Regions from separate parts of the Streptomyces sp. SD15 genome, predicted to be linked through region 1. Evidence: riboswitches for the same ligand, from Rfam matches in the RefSeq annotation. Region 1 holds a riboswitch; the other holds the start of a gene.

Evidence for each region. A riboswitch is a leader RNA that binds a small molecule or an ion and turns the genes downstream of it on or off. The one in region 1 is predicted to bind ZMP and ZTP.
Region 2: another riboswitch for ZMP and ZTP. It lies ahead of ACX28W_RS35445 (glycine hydroxymethyltransferase); the one in region 1 lies ahead of ACX28W_RS04195 (bifunctional 5,10-methylenetetrahydrofolate dehydrogenase/5,10-methenyltetrahydrofolate cyclohydrolase).

What each region holds. Positions count from the first base shown of each region.
Region 1 covers NZ_JBTLMO010000003.1:146,708-151,110, reverse strand. Annotated here, with positions in the region: gene ACX28W_RS04210 (response regulator) at 1-56, shown strand, start outside; gene ACX28W_RS04205 (polyprenyl synthetase family protein) at 193-1,185, shown strand; gene ACX28W_RS04200 (hypothetical protein) at 1,172-1,480, opposite strand; gene ACX28W_RS04195 (bifunctional 5,10-methylenetetrahydrofolate dehydrogenase/5,10-methenyltetrahydrofolate cyclohydrolase) at 1,477-2,370, opposite strand; ZMP/ZTP riboswitch at 2,394-2,480, opposite strand; gene ACX28W_RS04190 (nuclear transport factor 2 family protein) at 2,728-3,093, opposite strand; partial or broken gene ACX28W_RS04185 (hypothetical protein) at 3,335-3,565, shown strand; gene ACX28W_RS04180 (ABC transporter ATP-binding protein) at 3,705-4,403, opposite strand, start outside.
Region 2 covers NZ_JBTLMO010000052.1:27,237-31,639, forward strand. Annotated here, with positions in the region: gene ACX28W_RS35435 (glutathionylspermidine synthase family protein) at 1-609, shown strand, start outside; gene rocD (ornithine--oxo-acid transaminase) at 616-1,830, opposite strand; ZMP/ZTP riboswitch at 1,969-2,055, shown strand; gene ACX28W_RS35445 (glycine hydroxymethyltransferase) at 2,084-3,529, shown strand; gene ACX28W_RS35450 (hypothetical protein) at 3,548-4,300, opposite strand.

The DNA.
Region 1 (4,403 bases):
GTGTGCACGCGGTGGTGTTCGCCTTCGACCACGGTCTGGTGCGGCCAGGGGGGTAGCCGTCGGGGGCAGAACCGCCACCGTCACCGCCACTGGCCGGCCATGGCCGAAAGTCGCTCTGGTTGCCCGGCATCCGGAGTGATCGAATCGGTGCTCGATTCAATCTTGGTGGTGGGGAGTCGGCACGTGCGTTCCATGTCGTACCTGGATCTACATCGGCAGTTCTCGGCGGCCATCGACGCGGAGATGCGGGCCACGCTCGAAGGACTCGCCCCGGAGGCCGGCGCGGTGCGCGACGCGGTTGCGCAACTTGTGCGGAATCGGGGGTTCAAGTACCCCCTGTCCGTGCTGCCGATGATTGTGCACGCCGTCGAGACGGGCGCGCCCGAACCCGCCGTTCCGCTGGCTGTCGTGCATGAGCTGTGGTGGACTTCGGCGTGCTGTCTCGATGACCTGGCCGACGGACAGGGCGCGTTCCTCGCCGGTGAACTCAGCGAGAGCGAGGCACTGCTCGCGACGTTCGTCTGTGGAATTCCCCTCCCTCATCTCGTCGTTCAGTCGCAGCGCATTCCGGCATCGGTGCGCGGCGCCCTGTCGGACGAGATCGTGCGGTGCTGCATCGTCGCGACCCAGGGCCAGCTGAGAGACCTTCGCGGAGATGCGCGCGCCGCCACGCGAGACGCGGTGACCACGGCGTACAGAGGAAAGTCCGGAGCCCCCTTCAGCATGGTCACGGCGATGGCAGCACAACTGGCGGGTGTCGAGAAGGAGAGGGTGGAGCTCTGGCGCGAGTTCGGCGATGTCTTCGGCATCCTGTGGCAGATATTCAACGACCAGGAAGACATCCTGTCCGGCCGTAACGAAGACCTCCTGAACGGCACGGCGACGTATCTCCTGGCCTGCGCCCTTGAGGAGCCGGAGCCTCATGCCACGGAACGTGTCCTGGGGCTGAGCGCCGCCGCGAGGAACTCCCCGCACGCCCGGGCGGAACTCACCGACGTACTTCTCTCACCCGTGGTTCTTCGTCGGTACGAGGACGACATCAACGAGTTCCGCGCCGCATCCCACCGCATTCTGGATGAACTGGGCGGCGACGAAGCCTACGTGTCCGTCCTGCGACACCTGGTGGACGAGTCGTCCAGGATGCTGCTGCGCGCCGACCTCGCCCAAAGGGTCAACGTCGGCTGACCGAAAAGAGCGTCACCAGGGCGAGGTCAGGCCGAGCAGGAACCCGGTGCACAGATGTCGCCGCAGCACCCGGTACGTCGCACGAGGCGCTGAACACCTCCCCACTCAACTGGACGCGCAGAGGCTGCGCCCGGCCGGAGCCGTCACCGACCGGCTGGGCCGCCAGGGGCAGGCGTGCGTGTACGACGACAAGGCCCGCTTCGAGCGCCGGATGCTGATCCTGGACCCGGCGACCGGCGCCGTACTCGGCCTTGAGGACACCGTCACGAAGGACGATCCCGAGTACGGGCCTCAAGGCCGGGGATGTGATGTCGTACCGCGCGTGGATGCGCTGATCAGGCCCCGAACCTGGCGCTCGGCCCCGGTCACCGTCTGCTCCAGCAGGACCGCGATCGTCATCGGGCCGACACCACCCGGCACCGGCGTGATCAGTCCGGCCCGTTCGCGGGCGGTGTCGAAGTCGACGTCACCGACGTTGCCCGGGTTGTAGCCCGCGTCGATCACGACGGCTCCCGGCTTGATGTCCGCACCGTGGATCAGCCGGGGCCGTCCCACCGCGGCCACCACGATGTCCGCCTCGCGGACGACCGAGGACAGATCGGTCGTCCGCGAGTGGCAGTACGTCACCGTCGCGTCGCGGCCGAGCAGCAGCATGCCGACCGGCTTGCCGAGAATCGCGCTGCGCCCCACCACGACGGCGCGCTTGCCCGCCGGGTCCACGTCGTACTCGTCGAGCAGCCGCATGATGCCGCCGGGGGTGCAGGACACGAAGCCGGGCAGCCCGAAGCTCATCGCCGAGTACGAGCTCAGCGTCACCCCGTCCACGTCCTTCTCCGGCGCGATGGCCTCGAACGCCGCCCGCTCGTCGATGTGCGGCCCGACGGGGTGCTGCAGCAGGATGCCGTGCACGCTGGGGTCGCCGGACAGTGCCGTCAGCGTCTCGACCAGCTCGGCCGTCGTGGTGTCGGCGGGCAGGGCCACGTGCCGCGACTCGATACCGGCCTTGCGGCTGCGGTTCTGCTTCATCCGGACGTAGGTGACCGAGGCGGGATCCTCGCCGACCAGCACCGTCGCGAGACACGGCGCCACCCCCGTGCGCCCGGTGAGATCCGCCGCACGCTTGGCGGTCTCCTCGACGATGCGGCGCGCGAGACCCGCGCCGTCCATGAGCTGGGCCTGGGACATGGGCTACTCCTGAGCGTCGTTGACACAATCGCCCAGGCGCGCGGCAAAGACGCGTTCGTCAGACCGCTCCCCGGTGGTACTCCACCTCAGCGCCAGTCACAGCCCGCGACCAGGGTATCTCGTACGATCAACCGCTCGGACGCCGGAAGCGCCGTGTTCGAACGGCACGCGGTGTCGGAGGGTGAGGGTGAGAACGCGCTGCTCTGAGTGCCGACCGCACAAGCGAGACGGAAACGCGCCTGCCTGCCGCGGAAACCAGCCGTGGCCGCCGGGCCCGGCGCGACCGCCCCATCGCGGCCTTCGCCGAGAAGGTCCAGGTCAGACGAGACGTGATCTGGACCTTCGGCCAGTTCCTTCCTACTCGTCCCATGCCTGGAGCAACGTATGGTCGACGATCTTGCCGTCGCGCAGCGAGACCATCGAGCTGGCCAGCACCCGCACGCCGTCGGGATACTCGCAGGACTCGGTGAAGGCGACGTGGTTGCCCTGGATGACACACTGTTCCAGTTTGTGTGTCATGTCCCGGCTGTAGACCTCGTTGAGCATGTCGGCGATCTCGCCGCGGCCGTGTTTGACCATCGGGTGGCTCGGCTGGGTGTTGCGGTCGACGATGCGTACCTCCGCGTCGTCCGCGTAGAGCGACAGCAGAGCTGCCGCACTGTGTCCTTCAATGCCCCGGCGAAGCGTTTCGATGTCGAAGGCGGGGCCTAGCGCGGTGCCCATGATGACCTCCTCGGAAGGCCGCAGTCCGCTAAGGGGCGGGCCGCGAAGGGCGTCTCCTTCGAGACTCCTCCGCCGCAGGGCACGCGGCAAGCGCAGTCGGCACGATGCGCCTCTCGGGCGAGGAGCGGGGCCGGGCCGTGACCGTGAGGGGTCCGGGACCGTTGCCGACAGCATGATCTCAACCTGACGTACGGTCGCCGCCGTTGGTCTCGCCGTCGGCGTCACGGGCCTCGCCGCGCCGATGGCGGCCGCCGCCGCGAACCACGACGCGGGAAAGCCGAACCCGATCGCCCAGCTCGACGCGCTTGCCGTGAGGAGCATCCCCGCGGAGCACCAGGACGACATCCCGCGGGTCTCCAGTCAGCTGCGCGGGCTCAGCCGCCTGAACGACCTCAATCAGTTGCACCAGTTGCACCAGTTGCACCAGCTCACCGACCTGGCCGCCCCCGTCACCGGGCTGCTTCCGGCCGTCAGGCCTAGCCAGGGCCTGTCGCCGGGTCGTCCCGGTGCCGGGGGCATACATGTGTGCGCGAAGACGCTCTCGCGGAGCGGAGCGGGTCGGTCGCGCTTCGTGTGGTGAACGGGCATCCCCCCACGAAGTCCCTCGGTCGTCAGCCGGTGGTGGCGAGGAACTGCGTGGCGGCCAGTTCCGCGTAGAGCGGGTCCCCGGCCACGAGTTCCCGGTGGGTGCCCACGGCGCGTACCCGGCCCGCGTCCATGACGACGATGCGGTCGGCCATGGTGACGGTGGACAGCCGGTGCGCGACGACGAGGACCGTGGTCGTACGGGCGACATCGGCGACCGTGTCGCGCAGCGCGGCCTCGTTGACCGCGTCGAGCTGCGACGTCGCCTCGTCCAGGAGCAGCAGCCGCGGACGGCGCAGCAGGGCGCGGGCGATCGCGACGCGCTGGCGCTCGCCGCCGGACAGCTTGGTGCCGCGATGCCCGACCAGCGTGTCGAGACCGCGCGGCAGCCGCGCGACCAGTCCGTCGAGCCGCGTCGTCTTCAGCACGCGAGTGACGTCGGTGTCGTCGGCCTCCGGATTGCCGAGCAGCAGATTGTCGCGCAGGGAACCCGACAGGACCGGGGCGTCCTGCTCCACATAGCCGATGGAGGAGCGGAGCCGGGGCAGATCCCAGTCCTCCAGCGGACGCCCGTCGAGCGTGATGACGCCCGCTTCGGGCTCGTAGAACCGCTCGATGAGCGAGAAGACGGTGGTTTTGCCTGCCCCGGAGGGACCGACGAACGCGGTCATGCCGCGGGCCGGGACGGCGAAGGTCACACCGTGGTGGACGTACGCCAGATCGTC
Region 2 (4,403 bases), on a different contig from region 1:
GTCGCCTATCTGAAGGAGACCGCCGAGCAGGCCGGCCTCGACACGGACTGGATCTCGATGGAGGAGATCGGCTGGGACCCGCTGTCCGGCCGCTTCGTCGACAACCAGCTCCACTTCATCCGCAGCTGCTTCAAGCTCTACCCCTGGGAATGGCTCACCTCCGACCGCTTCGCCGACCACGTCCTGAACACCCTCGACAACGGCGGCGGCACGGGCACGACGATGTGGATCGAGCCCGCCTGGAAGATGCTCCTTTCCAACAAGGCACTCCTCGCCATCCTCTGGGAGCTGTATCCCGGCCACCCGAACCTCCTCCCCGCCCACCTCGACGGCCCGAGGGAGCTGGCCAGGACGACGGGGTACGTCGCCAAGCCCCTCCTCGGCCGCGAGGGCGCCGGTGTCACCGTCCACGAACCCGGCGCAGCCCCCCTCGTACGTGACGAACCCTGCTGTTACCAGGAGCTGGCCCCCCTCCCCTCCTTCGACGGCAACCGCGTCGTCCTCGGCGCCTGGGTCGTCGAGGACGAGTCGGCGGGTCTCGGCATCCGCGAGTCGTCCGGCCTGATCACGGACGAGTACGCCCGCTTCCTGCCACACGTGATCGTCTGACGAGGCCTAGACCCCGAGCACCCCTCTCAGCTGAGCCAGCCCCCAGTCGAGGTCCTCCTTGCTGATGACCAGGGGCGGGGCGATCCGGATCGTGACCCCGTGTGTGTCCTTGACCAGGACGCCGCGGTCCATCAGCTGCTCGGAGATCTCCCGGCCCGTGCCGTACTCCGGGGCGATGTCGACGCCCGCCCACAGCCCGCGCCCCCGCACCTGGGTCACATGGCCGGTGCCTGTCAACAGCCCCAGCTCCCGGTGCAGATGCTCGCCGAGCTCCGCCGCCCGCCGCTGGTACTCGCCCGACCGCAGCATTGCGATCACCTCCAGCGCCACCGCACAGGCCAGCGGATTCCCGCCGAACGTCGACCCGTGCTCACCGGGGCTGAACACCCCGAGCACCTCGCTGCTCGACACCACCGCCGACACCGGCACGACACCGCCCCCGAGCGCCTTGCCCAGCACATACATGTCCGGCACCACACCCTCGTGGTCACAGGCGAAGGTCCGGCCCGTCCGTCCCAGCCCCGACTGGATCTCGTCCGCGATGAACAGGACATTCCGCTCCCGCGTCAGCTCCCGCACGCCCGGGAGGTAACCGGCCGGCGGTACCAGCACCCCGGCCTCGCCCTGGATCGGCTCCAGCAGGACGGCGACCGTCTCCTCGGTGACCGCCGCCCGCAGCGCGGCCAGGTCCCCGTACGGCACGATGTCGAAGCCCGGTGTGTACGGCCCGAAGCCGGCCCGCGCCTCCGGGTCCGTGGAGAAGCTGATGATCGTCGTCGTACGGCCGTGGAAGTTGTTGCTCGCCACGACGATCCTCGCCCTTCCGTCCGGGACTCCCTTGACGCGATATCCCCACTTCCGGGCCGTCTTCACAGCGGTCTCCACCGCCTCGGCGCCCGTGTTCATCGGCAGCACCATCTCCATGCCGCACAGCTGCGCCAGTTCCGTACAGAAGTCAGCGAACCGGTCGTGGTGGAACGCCCGCGACGTCAGCGTCACCCGCTCCAGCTGCGCTCTCGCCGCGTCGAGCAGCCGCCGATGGCCATGTCCGAAGTTCAGCGCCGAATATCCGGCCAGCAGGTCGAGATAGCGGCGACCCTCGACATCGGTCATCCAGGCCCCGTCCGCCGTCGCAACGACAACCGGCAGCGGGTGGTAGTTGTGCGCGCTGTGCGCGTCGGCCAGGGCGATGTACGCCTCCGTGGTCTCCGTCGCGGTCACGGGATCTCCTTTCCTGCGGCATCGGGCAGCTTGTTACTTGCGCCGGAGTGCGCCTTGTGTGGGCTTGTGGCTTATTTCCTATCGTCGCTCGGATGGTGGACTGGGGGACCCTGCGATCCGGCGCGCCCGGTAGGCTGATCCGCGGGCCGTGACTGGCGCGCTGGGATGGGACCGACCATCGGGGAGCGGCCCAATCACTGTGTGCCGTGCGCCTGGGCCGAACCGCGAACGAACGCCACGTCCGGAGGCCGTCATGCCAGAGCCCCTTTCCACCGAGTCCACCGCCTTCCGTAGTGCCCTCGACGTGATCCGGGCCGTGGAGCCCCGCGTCGCCGACGCCATCGGTCAGGAAATCGCCGACCAGCGCGACATGCTCAAGCTGATCGCGTCCGAGAACTACGCCTCCCCGGCCACCCTCCTGGCCATGGGCAACTGGTTCAGCGACAAGTACGCCGAAGGCACCGTCGGCCGCCGCTTCTACGCCGGCTGCCGCAATGTCGACACGGTCGAAGCCCTCGCCGCCGAGCACGCCCGCGAGCTCTTCGGCGCCGAGCACGCCTACGCCCAGCCGCACTCCGGCATCGACGCCAACCTGGTCGCCTTCTGGGCCGTCCTCGCCGCCCGCGTCGAGGCCCCCGCCCTGGACCGGGCCGGCGTCCGCAACGTCAACGACCTCACCGAGGCCGACTGGGCCCAGCTCCGCCGCGACCTCGGCAACCAGCGCATGCTCGGCATGTCCCTGGACGCCGGCGGCCACCTCACCCACGGCTTCCGCCCGAACATCTCAGGCAAGATGTTCGACCAGCGCTCCTACGGCACCGACCCCGCCACCGGCCTCATCGACTACGAGGCCCTGCGCACCTCCGCCCGTGAATTCAAGCCGCTGATCATCGTCGCCGGCTACTCCGCCTACCCCCGCCTGGTGAACTTCCGCATCATGCGGGAGATCGCCGACGAGGTCGGCGCGACCCTGATGGTCGACATGGCGCACTTCGCCGGCCTGGTCGCGGGCAAGGTCCTCACCGGCGACTTCGACCCCGTCCCGCACGCCCAGATCGTCACCACCACCACCCACAAGTCGCTGCGTGGCCCGCGCGGCGGCATGGTCCTGTGCGACGAGACCCTCGCCGAGCAGGTCGACCGCGGTTGCCCGATGGTCCTCGGCGGCCCCCTCCCGCACGTCATGGCCGCCAAGGCCGTCGCGCTCGCCGAGGCCCGCCGCCCCGAGTTCCGTGACTACGCCCAGGCTGTTGTCGACAACGCCCGCGCCCTTGCCGAGGGCCTGATGCGTCGTGGCGCCACCCTCGTCACCGGCGGTACCGACAACCACCTCAACCTGATCGACGTCACCTCCTCCTACGGCCTCACCGGCCGCCAGGCCGAGTCCGCGCTGCTCGACTCGGGCATCGTCACCAACCGCAATGCCATCCCCGCCGACCCCAACGGCGCCTGGTACACCTCCGGCATCCGCATCGGCACCCCCGCGCTGACCACCCGTGGCCTGGGCACGACCGAGATGGACGAGATCGCCGGCCTCATCGACCGCGTCCTCACCACCGCCGAGCCCGGCACCACCGCCAAGGGCAGCCCGTCCAAGGCCCAGCACGTCCTGGACCCGAAGATCTCCGACGAGATCTCCCACCGCGCCACCGACCTGCTGACCGGCTTCCCGCTCTACCCGGAGATCGACCTCGGCTGACCCGCACCCCTGCGGGGGCTACATGTCGATCAACTCGTGTCGTGGTTCCCGCGGCGGTCCGGCAGCCTCACGCCGGGCCGCCGCGCGGCGTATCAGGAGGGTCCCGCAGCTGCCGAGGGCCAGGCCCCCGGCGAGTCCGGCTACCGCCCACCACAAGCCGGTGTCCTCGGCCGTCGCCGCAGCCGTCGTCGTTGCCGCACGGGGCCGCTCGATGGATGTGGATGTGGACGTCGGTGCGGGTGCGGCGGAGGCGTCCTCCGTCGTCTGCCAGGGCGCGGGATAAACGCCTCCCCCACCCTCACCGGACGGTTTGCCCAGCACGCCCAGCTTCTTGAACAGCGCGCGCACCTGGGCCGGTTGCTCGGCCCGGTGCCAGTAGCCGTTCAAGTTCGACATGTTGGTCGCCGTGTGTATCCAGACCTCCTTGCTGCGTGGCGAGTCCGGATAGACGCGGTCGACCCGCCACGGTGACACGTCATGGGCCATCCACGTGACATTGAGCTGACGTCCGCTGCCCACGCCCAGCCCGGGCGGTTCTTCGCGTATGCCGCTGCCCGGCTTGCCGAGCAGGCGTTCCAACTCCCCGTACCGCACGTCCGAGTAGTACAGAGCGGTGATCTGTGCACTCTCCGGCGACGCCACCAGCACACTCGTCGGACCGCCGGCCACCGCGGATGGCGCCCCCAGCAGCACCAAGGCGAGGGACACCCCCAGCGCCCCCAGCACCCCTAACGCCCCCATCAACGCGCCCAGTTCACGAATCCTGCGCATGCGAACCCCCAACCAGCCAGTCGAACCCGTGCGGCCTGTCCCGCGCCGCGTGTCACTTCTGGTACACCGCTCGACCCGCCGGGGTTCCCACTCGGCGCCGACC